DNA from 3 places in the Nocardia sp. NPDC058499 genome. Region 1 is predicted to be linked to each of the others. Evidence: riboswitches for the same ligand, from Rfam matches in the RefSeq annotation. Region 1 holds a riboswitch; each other region holds the start of a gene.

What was found. A riboswitch is a leader RNA that binds a small molecule or an ion and turns the genes downstream of it on or off. The one in region 1 is predicted to bind cobalamin.
Region 2: it holds a riboswitch for cobalamin, as region 1 does, so the genes downstream of both, ACFWPH_RS31290 (ABC transporter substrate-binding protein) here and ACFWPH_RS07455 (short-chain fatty acyl-CoA regulator family protein) in region 1, are expected to answer to the same signal.
Region 3: it holds a riboswitch for cobalamin, as region 1 does, so the genes downstream of both, ACFWPH_RS26685 (FecCD family ABC transporter permease) here and ACFWPH_RS07455 (short-chain fatty acyl-CoA regulator family protein) in region 1, are expected to answer to the same signal.

The regions. Positions count from the first base shown of each region.
Region 1 is NZ_JBHXMZ010000002.1:499,127-503,826, forward strand. Features, by position in the region: gene prpD (2-methylcitrate dehydratase PrpD) at 1-241, opposite strand, end outside; gene ACFWPH_RS07455 (short-chain fatty acyl-CoA regulator family protein) at 432-1,859, opposite strand; cobalamin riboswitch at 2,214-2,445, opposite strand; gene ACFWPH_RS07460 (cytochrome P450) at 2,895-4,160, shown strand; gene ACFWPH_RS07465 (hypothetical protein) at 4,475-4,700, shown strand, end outside.
Region 2 is NZ_JBHXMZ010000015.1:78,198-82,897, forward strand. Features, by position in the region: gene ACFWPH_RS31265 (VOC family protein) at 1-232, opposite strand, end outside; gene ACFWPH_RS31270 (helix-turn-helix transcriptional regulator) at 326-1,270, shown strand; gene ACFWPH_RS31275 (DUF4287 domain-containing protein) at 1,376-1,591, shown strand; gene ACFWPH_RS31280 (hypothetical protein) at 1,791-2,096, shown strand; gene ACFWPH_RS31285 (helix-hairpin-helix domain-containing protein) at 2,116-2,313, opposite strand; adenosylcobalamin (AdoCbl) riboswitch at 2,480-2,557, shown strand; gene ACFWPH_RS31290 (ABC transporter substrate-binding protein) at 2,605-3,618, shown strand; gene ACFWPH_RS31295 (FecCD family ABC transporter permease) at 3,615-4,649, shown strand; gene ACFWPH_RS31300 (ABC transporter ATP-binding protein) at 4,649-4,700, shown strand, end outside.
Region 3 is NZ_JBHXMZ010000010.1:58,698-63,397, forward strand. Features, by position in the region: gene ACFWPH_RS26670 (nuclear transport factor 2 family protein) at 1-211, shown strand, start outside; gene ACFWPH_RS26675 (ABC transporter substrate-binding protein) at 249-1,250, opposite strand; gene ACFWPH_RS26680 (ABC transporter ATP-binding protein) at 1,247-2,020, opposite strand; gene ACFWPH_RS26685 (FecCD family ABC transporter permease) at 2,020-3,075, opposite strand; cobalamin riboswitch at 3,182-3,395, opposite strand; tRNA gene ACFWPH_RS26690 (tRNA-Met) at 3,567-3,643, shown strand; gene ACFWPH_RS26695 (dienelactone hydrolase family protein) at 3,902-4,621, shown strand; gene ACFWPH_RS26700 (pyridoxamine 5'-phosphate oxidase family protein) at 4,690-4,700, shown strand, end outside.

The DNA of each region.
Region 1 (4,700 bases):
CCGTCGCGCCGGGACCGTACGGATGTGCGAGCGCCTGGGCGCGCGCGTTGGCGACCGGGCGCCGCGTCACCGACGCCGCCGCAACCGCCGCGTTGTCGATGATCCGGTTGACGATCATCTCCTCGGTTTCCGGGGCAACTGCCACCGGATCCGTCGCAACCTCCGCGATCTGCCATGCCAGATGCTGCTCGCGGGGGAAATGCTCCGCGGAACGATGGGTACGGACGAGATGATTCTTCACAGTCTTCGGCCTCCAGGGATCGATGCGATTCGCTTCGATTCGCACGCTACTGACACGACCGAGCTGCGGGAATCCGTCGCAAAAGCGTATTTTGTGGAGCCCGACCTGCAAAGTTGTGGAGTTTGTGAAGAACCCGGCGGCCCGGTGGAAGCCGCCGGGGGCCGACCCGACCGCCCCGATGCGGGCAACTTCAGCTATCCGCCGCCGCGGGCGCGTACGGGGTGGTCGCCGGTCGGTTCTCGTCGGCGGCGAGCGGTCGTCCGATTTGCGGGAACGCGCGTTGCGGGCACGCCGTACGTTCGCATACCCGGCAGCCGGCTCCGATCGGAACAGCGGCGGCCGTATCGTGGAGCGGGAGCCCGTGCGAATACACGAGTTTGTCGGCGTAGGCGAGGTCACATCCGAGTCCGACAGCGAAGTCTCGCGACGGCGCCAGATAGCCCGGGCTGCTCTCGCCTGTGGTCCGCGCCAACCACAGATAGGTGCGCCCGTCCGGCATCTCCGCGATCTGCGTGCGTATCCGGCCCGGCGTCGCGAACGCATCGTGTACCACCCACAGCGGGCAGCTGCCTCCGGCCCGGGAGAAATGGAACGCGGTAGCGGACTGCCGTTTCGAGATATTGCCCGCCCGATCGGTGCGGACGAAGAAGAACGGCACACCACGCTGCCCACGCCGCTGCAACGTCGACAACCGGTGACATACCGTTTCGAAACCGACCTCGAACTGCGCAGCGAGCAGATCGATGTCGTAGTGCAACGCCTCGGCCGCACTCAGGAACAATCCGTAGGGCAAGATCAACGCACCCGCGAAGTAATTGGCCAGCCCGATCCGCAGCAACCGACGCGATTCCGCCGGCAATGCAGCGGTCTCGGCAAGCAGATCCTCGATCACCCCGGGCTGGGTGAGAAACGCAAGCTGCGTGGCCAATTGGAACGCACGCTGCCCGGCGGTCAGGCGACGTGCGAGGGTAAGTGTGCGTTTCTCCGGATCGTAGAGGCGTTTGGGTCCGGGCCTGACCGGGTCTTCCGAGCGGATCAGGACCTTCACATCGTGTTCGTCGTGCAGAAGGTGGGCCAGTTGCAGATCCAGTCCACCGAGTGTGAACCCGCGCCGCGCGAACAGGCTCTCGGCGGCAGCGTCCAAGGCCGGGATGTGATTACGGCGGTCATAGAAGAAATCACGAACATCCTCGTAGGGCATCGCTGTCCGTGGGTCGGCCACCGGCGATTCGAGCCCGGCGGTCAGCTGCTCGAGCTGGCCGTTGGCAACACGCAACCGACGATGCTGACTGATCAGCAACCGCGCCGCCGCCGGCGCCCGCGAAACAAGGTCGTCGAGTTCACCACCGCTCACCGAGCCGGCTTCCGGGTCCTCGGTAAACGCTTCCTGCAGATCCGCCAGCAGCCGCGCATCGGTCTCCGGCGCGAAGAAGCCCACCTCCAGATCAAAGGTCGATGACAACCGCATCAACACCGGCACCGTCAGCGGCCGCTGATCATTCTCCAGTTGATTGACATAACTCAGCGACAACCCGAGTGCCTTGGCCAGCCCGGACTGCGAAAGCCCCCGCTGATCACGCAACACCCGCAACCGAGCACCCGCATACATCTTCTCCACCGGCCGACCCCCTTCCCACAATATTCGAGCCGGCAATCGGGCACACCGACCGAACCTGCTGGGATCGCACCCGATGCGATGGGCCGTGGGCACTACTCCGACCGGCACCGAACCCAGCCCGGCAGCGCACCGGGCGGCGGGCGGCCGAGCGGCGAGACCGTGCCGATCGCCCACGGCGACCGCAGCCCGGCGGCCCCGGGAACCCCGAAAGTGATGACATGATGCACACCTGTCGTCCGCAATGAACGGCCCTCGCCCGTTCATGCGCGCACGACGACTACGCGTCCAGGAACTCTCCCGGATGCGCCGGTATCGGCGTAGCGCCCGATCCGCGAGGCGACGGCCGCCGGGCACGGCGTACCCGGCGCAACCGGCAGGTCTTCGGACTCACGGGCATCGACCTCGTTCGGCCGACTCGGGATCGACCCCGAGCTGTACTACGCCGTCGCTTCCCAGGGCACACAACCCAGTGCTCTATAACGGCGGTCGTTCCCGCTCACCGCTGCGGGACAGTCCCGGATTCCCACCGGGTTCCCTCTCACCCGGCCACTCGACATCGCACGACGCCGACCGGCGGGCTTCGACGCCGCACACCATCGCAACAGCGCACGGCGGACCAGCTGCGCTCGCCAGAATATGCCCGCCCCCAGAAACCCGGACCGGCGGGCGCCGGTATCGGGGCGGCCGGCGGCCCCTCGAGCCTCATCATGTCCGTCTCCGCAGGTGCGAGACGAATGCTGTGGATCTGGTCAGCGGGTTCCGCTCCATCCACGGCCATACGCCGTCTCGCACCGCGAACTCGCACCTGACCGCGTCACGTAGTTGCAGGTTTACTGGACAGCGACCACGGCTAATCCGTTAGCGGGCCTCACTTGTTCACCCGATCGAAACTGCTCGACCTCTCGCTGATGCACTTCTGATCGACTACTCGTTCCGGACGGCATCGCGCGCAAGTCAGATCGTTCGCCGAAAGGACTGAGGGACTGTGCACTACATGGATTCGAGCTATGCCACCTTTTCGCCCGAGGGCCGGCGGTGACCGGCGCGATGGAAATCCTCGAGCTGACAGACGACTTCTACCAGGATCCGCATGCGACCTACCGGGCGCTGCGTGAACGCGGTCCCCTGCACCGAATTCGATTGGACGGTGTGCTCGGCTGGCTGATCGTCGATCACGACGTAGCCAAACAGGCCTTCGCGGAGCCGACCATCAGCAAACGCATCGGGTCGCCCGAGGGGCAGGCTGTGCTGGCCAAAAACGGTGCAGCCGAGATGTTCAACACCGCCATCAGCGACAACATGCTGTTCGCCGACCCGCCCCAGCACACCCGGCTACGCCGCCTCGTCGCCAAGGCATTCGCCGGTCCCGCCATCCGCGATCTCCAGCCGAGAATCACCTCGATCGCCGACACCCTGCTCGAGGAGATCAGCGCGCGAACGACCGTCGACCTCATCGACAGCTACGCGTTCCAGCTGCCGACGGCGGTGATCTGTGAACTGCTCGGAGTCCCCGACGAGGACAAGGAAGATTTCCGCTCGTGGACCGCCGTCGTCGTCAACGACTCGGCCACCCTCGAGGAACGCGCCACCGCCGGGGTCAGCTTCTTCACCTACCTGACCAACTTGATCGCCGAACGCACCGACGACCCCCGCGACGACCTGCTCTCCCAACTGATCATCGCGAAAGACCACGAAGACCGCCTCGACGATCACGAACTCATCGCCATGCTGCTACTCCTGCTGATAGCCGGGCATGAGACCACCGTCAACCTCATCGGCAACTCGGTACTGGAGCTGCTACGCGATCCGGCACTGGCCGAGCGGTTGCGCACCGACCACGAAGCGATACCCGCCTACCTCGAGGAGATCCTGCGCTGCCACGGGTCGTTGCACGTGGCAACGGCTCGCTACACCACCGCCCCGATCACGTTGGGCGGTAAGGATATCGACGCGGGCGAATTCATCCTGATCTCGCTCGCCGCCGCCAACCGCGACCCGGCGCGCTTCGCCGACCCGGACCGGATCGACCTCGAACGACCCGAGACCCGGCATATCGCCTTCGGGCACGGCATCCATCACTGTCTCGGTGCCGCCCTGGCCCGCCTGGAGGCCACCACCGCGATCTCGCGACTGCTGGCCAAGTTCCCGGAGATATCGCTCGACGGGGAATTCAGTGATCTGACGTGGCGGAAAAGCCTCCTGATTCATGGCCTGACCAGCCTGCCGGTTCGACTGGCCGCACCCACTGAATCGCATCCCGCATCCAGCGCTGACGCGGACCGCTTCGCTTTGCTGGTCTGACCTCGGTCGTCACGGCGACGTCCCCTCGCACCTGATTCCAGGAAGGAAGGCCGCCAGGCGGGCGAAACCTCGCTGCTGCGCAAAGTCGCTGCGATGACGTGCTCTCGATCAGCTCGGTTCGTCATGTGCCGCCGGCGGCGCTGCAGGACGCGATGAAACCACCTGAGAGGGTGAACTCACGACGGACGCGTCCTCCTGCTGCGCCGCCGGCGGCAACGACTTCATGGGCGGCATCTGGGAACTACCCAACCGTTTCCAGGGCTGGAGATCGTCGTCGTACGGAAAATATATCTAGATTTCTGTACAGTTACAGTATGTCGCTGCTACATAACCCCCATGAACTCAGCGTTTCCGATGCCGCGCAACGGGGCGTCGCCGGGATGGTGGCGGACGCCGAGAGCGGCACCGATCTGGTGGTAACTCGCCATCGCAAGCCGGTTGCCGCCATGGTGAGCATGGATCGGCTCGCCGAACTGGACCGCGCGGAATCCGACCTGCGTGACCTCGCCCTGGTTCTGGCCAGGGCCGCGACCGACACCG
Region 2 (4,700 bases), on a different contig from region 1:
TCTCCTCGGGCCCGCCGGGCAGGGCCAGGCAGAGTTCGCTGGTGCGTGGGCCGGTGAAGGAGAAGCCCTCCTCGACACCACTCCACACGGCGAGCTGGATGCCGCCGCCGAGGTCGAACGCGATGAAGCGCGGGGTTTCGAATACGGGCTTCATCTCGAACAGGTCGCCGTAGAAGCGGGCGGCGGCGGCCGCGTCGCGGACGTACACGATGAACATGTTCGGTGTGGTCATGGGGGTGTTCTCCTCTTGCCGTTGTTGTGGACAAGACGAGATTCGCTGCCATACCTGACAGGATCCGGCAGGTTTTCGGAAGAATGTTCGGGTATGACGCCGGATCGCTTCTTTTCCCTGCTGATCGCCCTGCAGTCCCGGGAAATCGTCACCACCACCGATCTGGCTGCCGAACTGGGCATATCGGTGCGGACGGTGTTCCGGGACGTGCAATGGCTGCAGGACGCCGGGTTCCCGATACTGGTCCGGCGGGGGAGAGGGGGCGGGGTGACGCTGCTACCCGGCGGTGCCCTGGACCTCGCCCGGCTCACCCCGGCCGAACGCGACCATCTCGCATTGTCCGGGCTCGACGATGCGCAGCGCGATCAGCTCGGTGGTGGGTCCGACAGCCGGCGGGCCAGGAGCAAGGTGGCGCCGGGGCGGATGCGGCCGGAGAATTTGCTGCCGGCGCATGCGGTGGTCACGACGGACAACCGGCCCTGGTTCGGGCCGCCCGGTGCGGGGATCGGGCCCGCGGAACTGCTGGGTGATCTGCGGCGCGGTGTCCGGTTACGGGTGAACTACCGCCGGTCGAACGAGACCGAGCCGGCCTGGCAGATCGTCGACCCCTACGGTCTGCTGGCCAAGGGTGGCCGCTGGTATCTCGTGGCCGACCATTCCTCCCGGCCGCGCCTGTATTCGCTGGAACGGGTCGCCGGCTGGCGCCCGTTGCGCACGCCCCGGCGACTGCGGCCCGGGGCGACCTTGCAGGCGGTGGCCGCGGAACTGTCGGCGAGCTGGGAAACCGCGGGAGCCGTCCGGATCGAGGGTGAACTGACCGCCGGTCAGCTGGAACGCGCGAAACGTATCCTCGGCACCCGGTTGACGGTCCTGTCTGCGGAAACGGGCGGGCGGGTGCGTATCGGTGTGGCGTGCCGGGTCGTCGAGGATGTGCGGCAACTTCTGCAGTTCGCCGACGATTTCCTGGTGACCGGCCCGCCGCAGGCGCGTGAACGGATCCGCGAGCTGGCGGCAGCGATGCTCCGGCAGTACCAGTGAAAGCCGGTGATGTATGTGGTCGGGGTCACAGCTCGATCGCCGACGAGTTTCCGCCCGATGACCCGTCCTATGCGAGGAACGTTGTATGGAACAAGGAGACCGACTATGGCCGCACAGCCGAAAGGCCCCGCGTCCTACTTCCCGTCCATCGAGGCGAAGTACGGCCGCAGTATCGAGGAGTGGAAGGCCGCCCTGCGTGATTCCGGGCTGTCGTCGCACAAAGAGCTCGTCGAATTCCTGAAGACCGAGCACGGTTTCGGCCACGGGCATGCCAACGCACTCACCCAGCATCATCTGCATCCCGAGAAATGGGCCGCCTGAGGGTTGTGGGCAGCCTGCCGGGCGGGTCGGCCGAAGCGCACGAGGGGTGCCTGCCCGCCGCGGATCATGCCGAACGACGCCGCCGCCGCTGAGTGCGGCGGCGCGAAATCCCGTCGTGCGGGCGGGTCGGGCCGTAGGCTTCGCCGCACCGGCACGAGAGTGGCGGCAGAGACCGGTCACGAGGGATTGGGGCGACGGCATGGCGATTCGGGAGCGACTGGGATTCACGGCGGCCGAACCCGCACCGGTCTACGGTGAACCGTTCGAGACCGCCGACGGCGCGATAGTCATCACCGTCGCCCGCCGCGGGGTGATCAGCCCGGTGATGCGGCCCGCCGGGGTTTTCGTCGTCCGCGACGGCGCCGCGACATGGGTTCCGGCGGTGGATATCAACCGCATCGCGTTACTGGGCGAGCTGATCGGCCTGTTCGCGGCCGTGATCACCAGCCTCGCGATCCTGCGCCGCCCACCCTGGCCCGACCTCGGCCGCCACTCCTGCGACTGACCGGCCCGGGTAACGGATATCAGCCGGGTTCGCCGCGCCGCGCCGCATCCAGCAACCGCACCGCCCGCGGGCCCACACCGTGCAGTGCGAGCAGTTCGTCGAGGGGCTCCGGTAGGTCGGCGAGGGTCCGGTAGCCCGCGTCGATCAGCGCACCGGTCGCGGGGCGGCCGATCTTCACGCCGTCGAAGACCGGGCCACGGTCCTGCGCAGCACTCACGCGTGGTCAGTATTCCAGGTCGGGCCGGCCGGTGGTGATCGGGAACGGGAATTCGATCCGGGCCCCCCACTTCGCCGGCGGGGCTGGATTGCCGGGTTGCCGCTCGACCGTCCAGTTCGGTACTCGGTAAGATCATCCGGTCCCATCCAACCCGGCAGCAACCATGGGTGGAAGTCCGGTGTGAATCCGGCGCGGTCCCGCCACTGTGATCGGCATCGACTCGGTGCCGTAAGTCAGGTCGCTCAGCTGTCCGGCTCCGGTTCGAGGCGTGTGACCTCGGAAAGGATCGCTGTGTTCCGGAAGAACCCACTGCTGCGCAGACTGGCCGTGGCGGCCGTCTCGGTCTGTGCGATGCCCACGCTCGCTGCCTGCGGTGAGGCGGTGCCGGCGACCGAGAGCCCGGGGACGGCCGTTCACTTCGTGGACGCCGGTAACTGCGGTATCACCACCGAATACACCGCACCGCCGAAGCGGGCCGTCACCCTCACCTCGAACGCCACCGAAACGATGCTCGAGCTCGGGCTCGCCGATCGGATGGCGGGTACCGCCTATATGCGGGGCCGCGATATCGCCCCCGCATACACCGACGCGTATCAGCGGGTCCCGGTCCTGTCCTCGGAGCAGCCGACGATGGAGCAACTGATCGCCACCGAACCGGATTTCGTCTATTCCGGCTACCCGGACGGATTCAGCGAGAAGAACGGTCACACCCGCGAGCAACTCGGTGAGCTGGGCATCAAGACCCACCTCAATCCGGAGGGATGCGCCACCGGCCCGGTGCGGCTCGACGATATCTTCACCGAGATCACAGTGATCGGCAAGATATTCGGGGTGCCGGATCGAGCGGTTGCCTCGGTCGATGCGCTGCGCGCCCGGCTGGACGCGGTGCGCGGCCGGCTCGGGAATCGGGAACCGGTACGGGTGTTCCTGTATGCCTCGGGGACCGACAGCGCGGCCACAACCGGAGGAAACAGTATGGCCACCGCGCTGATCGAGGCGGCCGGTGGCGTGAATGTTTTTGCCGATATGCCCGAGCGCTGGATGAACGTGTCGTGGGAGCAGGTCGCCGAACGGGCTCCGGACGTGATCGTGGTCCGGGAGGAGGGAACCACCCCGGAGTACCGGTCACCGTCGGTCGAATCGAAGGTGGCCACCCTCGAAGGAGTCCCGGCCATCGCCGACACCCCCGCCATTCGGGACCGGAAATTCGCGACGATCACGCTGTCGCAGCTGCAGCCCGGACCGTACTCGATCGACGGCGTCGAACATGTGGCGCGGCAACTGCATCCCGACGCGTTCCGGTGATCGGGTACCGGCGCACCCGGCTCACGGTGGTCGCGGTGGCCGCCGGAGTGCTGCTGGTCGTCGTAGCGATCGCCGGCATCCTGGTGGGTTCGGTGGGAATCGACGCGGCGACAGCGGTGCGGATCCTCGCGCACCGGATCACGGGCCCGGGCCTGGTGGAACCGGACTGGACCCGCTCCCAGGACCTGATCATCGCAGACACCCGAGTACCCCGGGTGCTGCTCGCAGGTGTAGTCGGCGCCGGTCTGGCGTTGGCAGGTACCACCATTCAGGCGGTAGTCCGCAATCCGCTGGCTGGCCCGGGAGTTCTCGGCGTCTCCTCCGGTGCGGCAGTGGGTGCGGTGACAGTGCTCCGGTTCGGTCTCGGAACGCCGGCGGTTCTGCTGCCGCTCGCGGCGTTCCTCGGCGCACTGGCGGCGATATTCGTTGTCCTTGCGGTCGCGGGTCGGCGCGGCAGTGTGGAGCCGGCCAGGCTGGTATTGGCGGGCACCGCGGTATCCGCCGTGCTCAGCGCGCTCACCTCACTGATGGTGTTGACATCGCCCGATGAAAGCCTGGCGGCGCAGGTGTTGCAGTGGACCCTCGGCGGGTTCGGCGGCGCGCGCTGGGACCGGCTCGTGGTACCGGCGATTGTGCTCGTCGTCTCGTGCGCGGTGCTGGTTCCGCTGGCGCGCAACCTCAACGTGATGCTCGCCGGCGAAGAAGGCGCCACCGCGCTCGGCCTGGATGTGCGCAGGTTACGTTTCGGGCTGATCGTGCTGTGCGCGGTACTCACCGGGGCACTTGTCGCGGTGAGCGGCGTCATCGGCTTCGTGGGTTTGATGATTCCGCATATCGCGCGAATGCTGGTCGGTTCCGATCATCGCCGGGTGTTGCCGGTTGCGGTGCTGGTAGGCGCGATGTTCACCATCGCTGCCGACCTGGCCGCGCGGACCGTGATGATTCCGGAGGAGATCCCGGTGGGGATCGTGACGGCGCTGGTCGGCGGCCCGTTCTTCGTCTGGCTGCTGCGGCGCACGGGGAGTCGCTGATGCTTCGATTCGATCGGGTGACTGTGCGGGCCGGTGCCGCGACCCTCGTCG
Region 3 (4,700 bases), on a different contig from region 1:
GTACGGCACCGGCCGTTTCATCCAGTGCCCAGCGGTCGACCGCTACCACTTCAACGTCGACGGACTCATGGAGGAAGGTGAAACCCTCTACGACGCCTTCGATGTCACGCAGCGCGGCGGGATCCTCCCGCGCGACGACAGCTGGCAGTTCAAGGCCCTGATGTCGGCGTCGAAGATCCCGGCGCTGCTGCAGCGGTTCACGTCCCGGTAGGCCGGGCCGAACGCGACCGCGGGCTACCACGACGCGGCTAATAGCCCGCGGCGCGCAGGAATTCCGCGACCGTGACCACCGCCTGCGGATTACGCGGCCCCTCGACCAACGCCGCATAGGGCAATGCGAGGAAATTGTTCTCCCGGACGGCGGTGGTACCCGCCATCAGCGGATGCCGGCGCAGCTGCTCGATCTTGGCCTGCACCGTGTTCTCCGGGCCCGCACCGTAATCCACGATCACGATCGCCTGCGGATCACGCTGCGCGGCAGCTTCCCAGGAGGTCGAGGTCCAGGAATCGTTCAGATCGTCGAAGATATTGCTGCCGCCCGCCTCCCGGATGATCTGCGAGGGCGCCGCGGTACGGCCGGAGGTGAGCGGCTCCGGGCTCGCACTGTCGAACAGGAAGACGCGGGCCGCTTCCGCCGGGGCATCCGCGTCGGCCCCGGCGACCTGCTCGCGGTATCCGGCGACGAGTTCGTCCGCCTTCGCGCGCACCCCGAAGATATCGCCCAGGTTCCTCAGGTCGGTGTACAGGGCGTCGAGCGGTTCCATCACACCGCGCTGATCGGTCCCGGGTTGCCGGCAGGATTCGGTCAGCAGATACGGGTCCGCGCCGATCGAGCGCACCCAGTCCGGGGTCAGGCCGGTGCTCTCCCGGAACCCGTAATTCCAGCCGGCGAAAACGAAATCGGGTGCCGCGGCCTGGACGGCCTCCCTGGTGAAGGCGTCGCCGAGCTCCGGGGTGCGTTCGAAATCGGCCTGCCACGGCGAGGACGCGATATCGCGTTCCTTTCCGGGATAGGTGGTGTAGCCGGCGAGACGATCGGCCAGCCCGAGCGCGAACAACATTTCGGTGATGCCGGTGTCGTTGGCGACCACCCGCTCGGGGATACCGTCGATCGTCAGCGGGGTACCGCAGTTGGTGACAGTGACCTGCTGTCGGGCGCCAGCGTTCGCGGTTTCCTGTATCTCGGCGCCGCATCCGGTGAGCACTACTGCGGTCACCGCCAGGGCCACTATCGGCCGGAAGGTTGTCATCGGTAATCCTTGTCGTCGAAAATGACCTGCGGAACACCCAGCCGCGGATGGGTGAAGATATGGCCGCCGATCGAGAACCAGCGGCCGATCACCTCGGTGGTGATCACCTCGTGCGGATCGCCCGAGCACACCAGCCGGCCGCCGTGCAGGACGAAGAGCCGATCGCAGTGCTGCGCGGCCAGATTGAGATCGTGCAGCGCCGCGACAACGGTGATACCCAGGCCGCGCGCGGCCGCGAGGACGGTGTATTGGTGCTGTACATCGAGGTGATTGGTCGGTTCGTCCAACACCAGCACCTGCGGCTGCTGCGCCAGCGCTCGCGCGATCAGGACCCGCTGCCGTTCCCCGCCGGACAGGGAGAGGAAACCGCGGTCGGCGAGATGCGCAGTATCGGCGGTCGCCATTGCGGCGGCGCAGATCTCGTCGTCCCGCCGCCGGGTGCCGCGTAGCAGTGTGGTGTGCGGTAGACGTCCGGTGGCCACGACCTCGGCGGCGGTGAAATCGAACGGTGTCGACGTGTCCTGGGCCAGCGCCGCCACCTGGCGGGCGTTCTCCCGCATACTGATCGCCGTGATATCGGTGCCGTCCACCAGTACCCGGCCGGAGGCGGGCGACAGCGCCCGGTACAGACAGCGCAGCAGAGTCGATTTACCGCTCCCGTTCGGGCCGATGATGCCGATGAACTGTCCGGGTGCGGCCGTCAGGGTTACCGCCTGCACGATCGGGGTGCCGTCGAGTTCGACCGTGACGCCGGCGTAGTCGACCCGCATCAGCCGCGCTCCACCAGCGTGCCGCGCCGGCGCATCAGCAGGATGAACACGGGCACGCCCACCGCGGCGGTGACGGCTCCCAGCGGTAGTTCCTGGGGCGGTATCAGGGTGCGCGCCAGCAGGTCCGCGGTCACCAGGAACACCGCACCCAGAACCGGGGTCACCGCGACGAGCCGACGGTGATCGGCGCCCACCAGCAGCCGGGCGACATGGGGCACGATCAGGCCGACGAATCCGATAGCCCCGCATACCGCGACGAAACATCCGGTCATCGCGGCGGAGACCACGAACAGCAGCAGCCGGAAGCGTGCGGCATTCATCCCCAGCGCCGCACTCACCTCGTCGCCCATCGACAACGCGTTCAACTGTCGCGCGCAGAGCGCGATCACGGCCAGGCCGGCCGCGGCCACCGCGGCCACCAGCGGAACCCTCTGCCAGGTGGCACCGGCCAGACTGCCCAGCAACCAGAACATGACGGACCGGGCGGTATCGCCGCCCCGCGGAGCCAGGAACACCAGCACGGTCGTCGCGGCGGAGAACCCGTAACCGATGGCGGTGCCGGTGAGTACGAGCCGCAACGGCACCAACCCCGACGCCGACCGCGCCATCAGATATACGAGGGCCGTGGCGCCCAGCGCGCCGGTGAAAGCCGCCGTCGACAGCGCGTAGATTCCCAGCGCGCCGAATGCTCCGAACAGTATGACCGCGGTGGCGCCCACCGAAGCCCCGGAGGAAATACCCAGCACATAGGGATCGGCCAGGGCGTTACGCACCATGGCCTGGACGATCAGGCCGACCCCGCCGAGCCCCGCGCCGACACAGGCCGCCAGCAGGACCCGCGGCAGCCGGGAGTCCACGACGATCCGGTAGTTCGCCACCTCGCCGGTGAGTACGGTGCCGCCGGTGAGTTCGGCCCACAGGAACCCGACGGTGGAACGCCAGGGGATATGCGCCGCGCCGAGCCCCAGCGCGAGCACCGAAACCACCGCCAGCGCGGCGGTCAGGCCCGCCACGAGAACCGGCACGGGCAGCCGGCGTTTCGCTCTCGCTCTCATCGGGCCGTAGCTACCCGCACCGCCCCTGATCCGACGCCTGCAGACATGCGAGTACCGCGAGTCATAATCTCGTCAACCGTTCCCTCGGAGCCGACAGCGACCCGACCGTCGGCCGGGCCACGCCGGCAGGTCTTCGGGCTCGCGAACACGACACCGGACGGCGTCACCTACTGGCGGTCGCTTCCCAGGCCGGGGGCCCAGTGCTCGATGACCGCGGTCGTTTTCACATACCGCTGCGGGGCAGCTCCGGATTCCCACCGGATTCCCTCTTACGAACCACCCGTCGTCGACGGGCGGTAACCAGCGCGGGGTCACGGTAACACCCCGTATTCCCGGACCGGACGTGCCGGGCGGGATTGTGCACCACCTCACTGGGCCGGCCGCCGGGCTCGGTGGGCGAGATTCGGCCACGGCCGGTCCACGAGGATATCGCGGGCCGGAGGCCGCGTTTTGGTCCGGCGGCCCCTCGTGCGCTATGGTTACCAGCGCAACGCGGGGTGGAGCAGTTCGGTAGCTCGCTGGGCTCATAACCCAGAGGTCGCAGGTTCAAATCCTGTCCCCGCTACCATCAACGGCCGAGTGCGCAACGATACGAATCGTTCCGCACTCGGCCGTTCTCGGTATATTGCGCCTTTTCGTCCGACGTGGGGCCGATGATCCCGCGCTGCGCCGCGGAGACCTGTGTCGATCGCGGAATCGGCTGGTGCCGGATGACTGTGCGAGGGAGATGTCGCCCACTTGGCGTGATTGAGATTCTTTCTATACGAGAATGATACTCTCATCGGCGACTGCACAGTCGGATCGCCGGCAGCAAAGGAGGTGCCCGGTGGCCGAAATTACCGCGGTGACATTGCATCACGACGGAGCGGACCTCATCGGGGCCCTGGCCGTACCCGACGGGCCGGGGCCGCACCCGGGAGTGCTCGTGGTGCACACCGCACACGGGCTGACCGAAATGATGCGTGAACGCGCCCAGCGCCTGGCCGATCTCGGGTATACGGCCCTGGCCGTCGACATGTACGGCGGGGGACAGTCGTATCCGGCCCCGGATGCGGCGGGCGGGCCCTTCGCCGGCCTGCTCGGTGCCCCGGGGCGGGTGCGCGCCCGCACGGTGGCCTGGCACGAAGCGCTGAAGGGTCTGCCGGTCGTCGATCCCGGGCGCACGGCGGCGATAGGCTATTGCTTCGGTGGCAAATGTGTACTGGAACTGGCCCGCAGCGGTGCGGGCGCGCGGGCGGTGGTGAGCTACCACGGCCTGCTCACCACCGAGGAGCCCGCGCGGCCGGGCACTGTTCGCGCACACATCTCCGTTTACGCCGGCGGGCAGGACCCGTACGCACCGCGCGCCGATATCGACGCCCTGGAGCGCGAACTTGCCGCCGCCGGCGCCGATTACACGCTCACCACGTTCAGCCAGGCGGCGCACGGGTTCACCGATCCGAGCTCGGGCGATATCGGCCGGCCCGGTATCGCCTACGAGCCGTTGGCCGCCGCCCAGTCCTGGGCAGGCACGATCGCCCTCCTGGGATCCCTGCTCAACCCCTGAGCACCCGCGGTCCGAGCCGGACCTGTTCGGCGGGGAAGAGAGCCCCGCGTCCGGTGGTTACATCGTTTATGCCGAAACC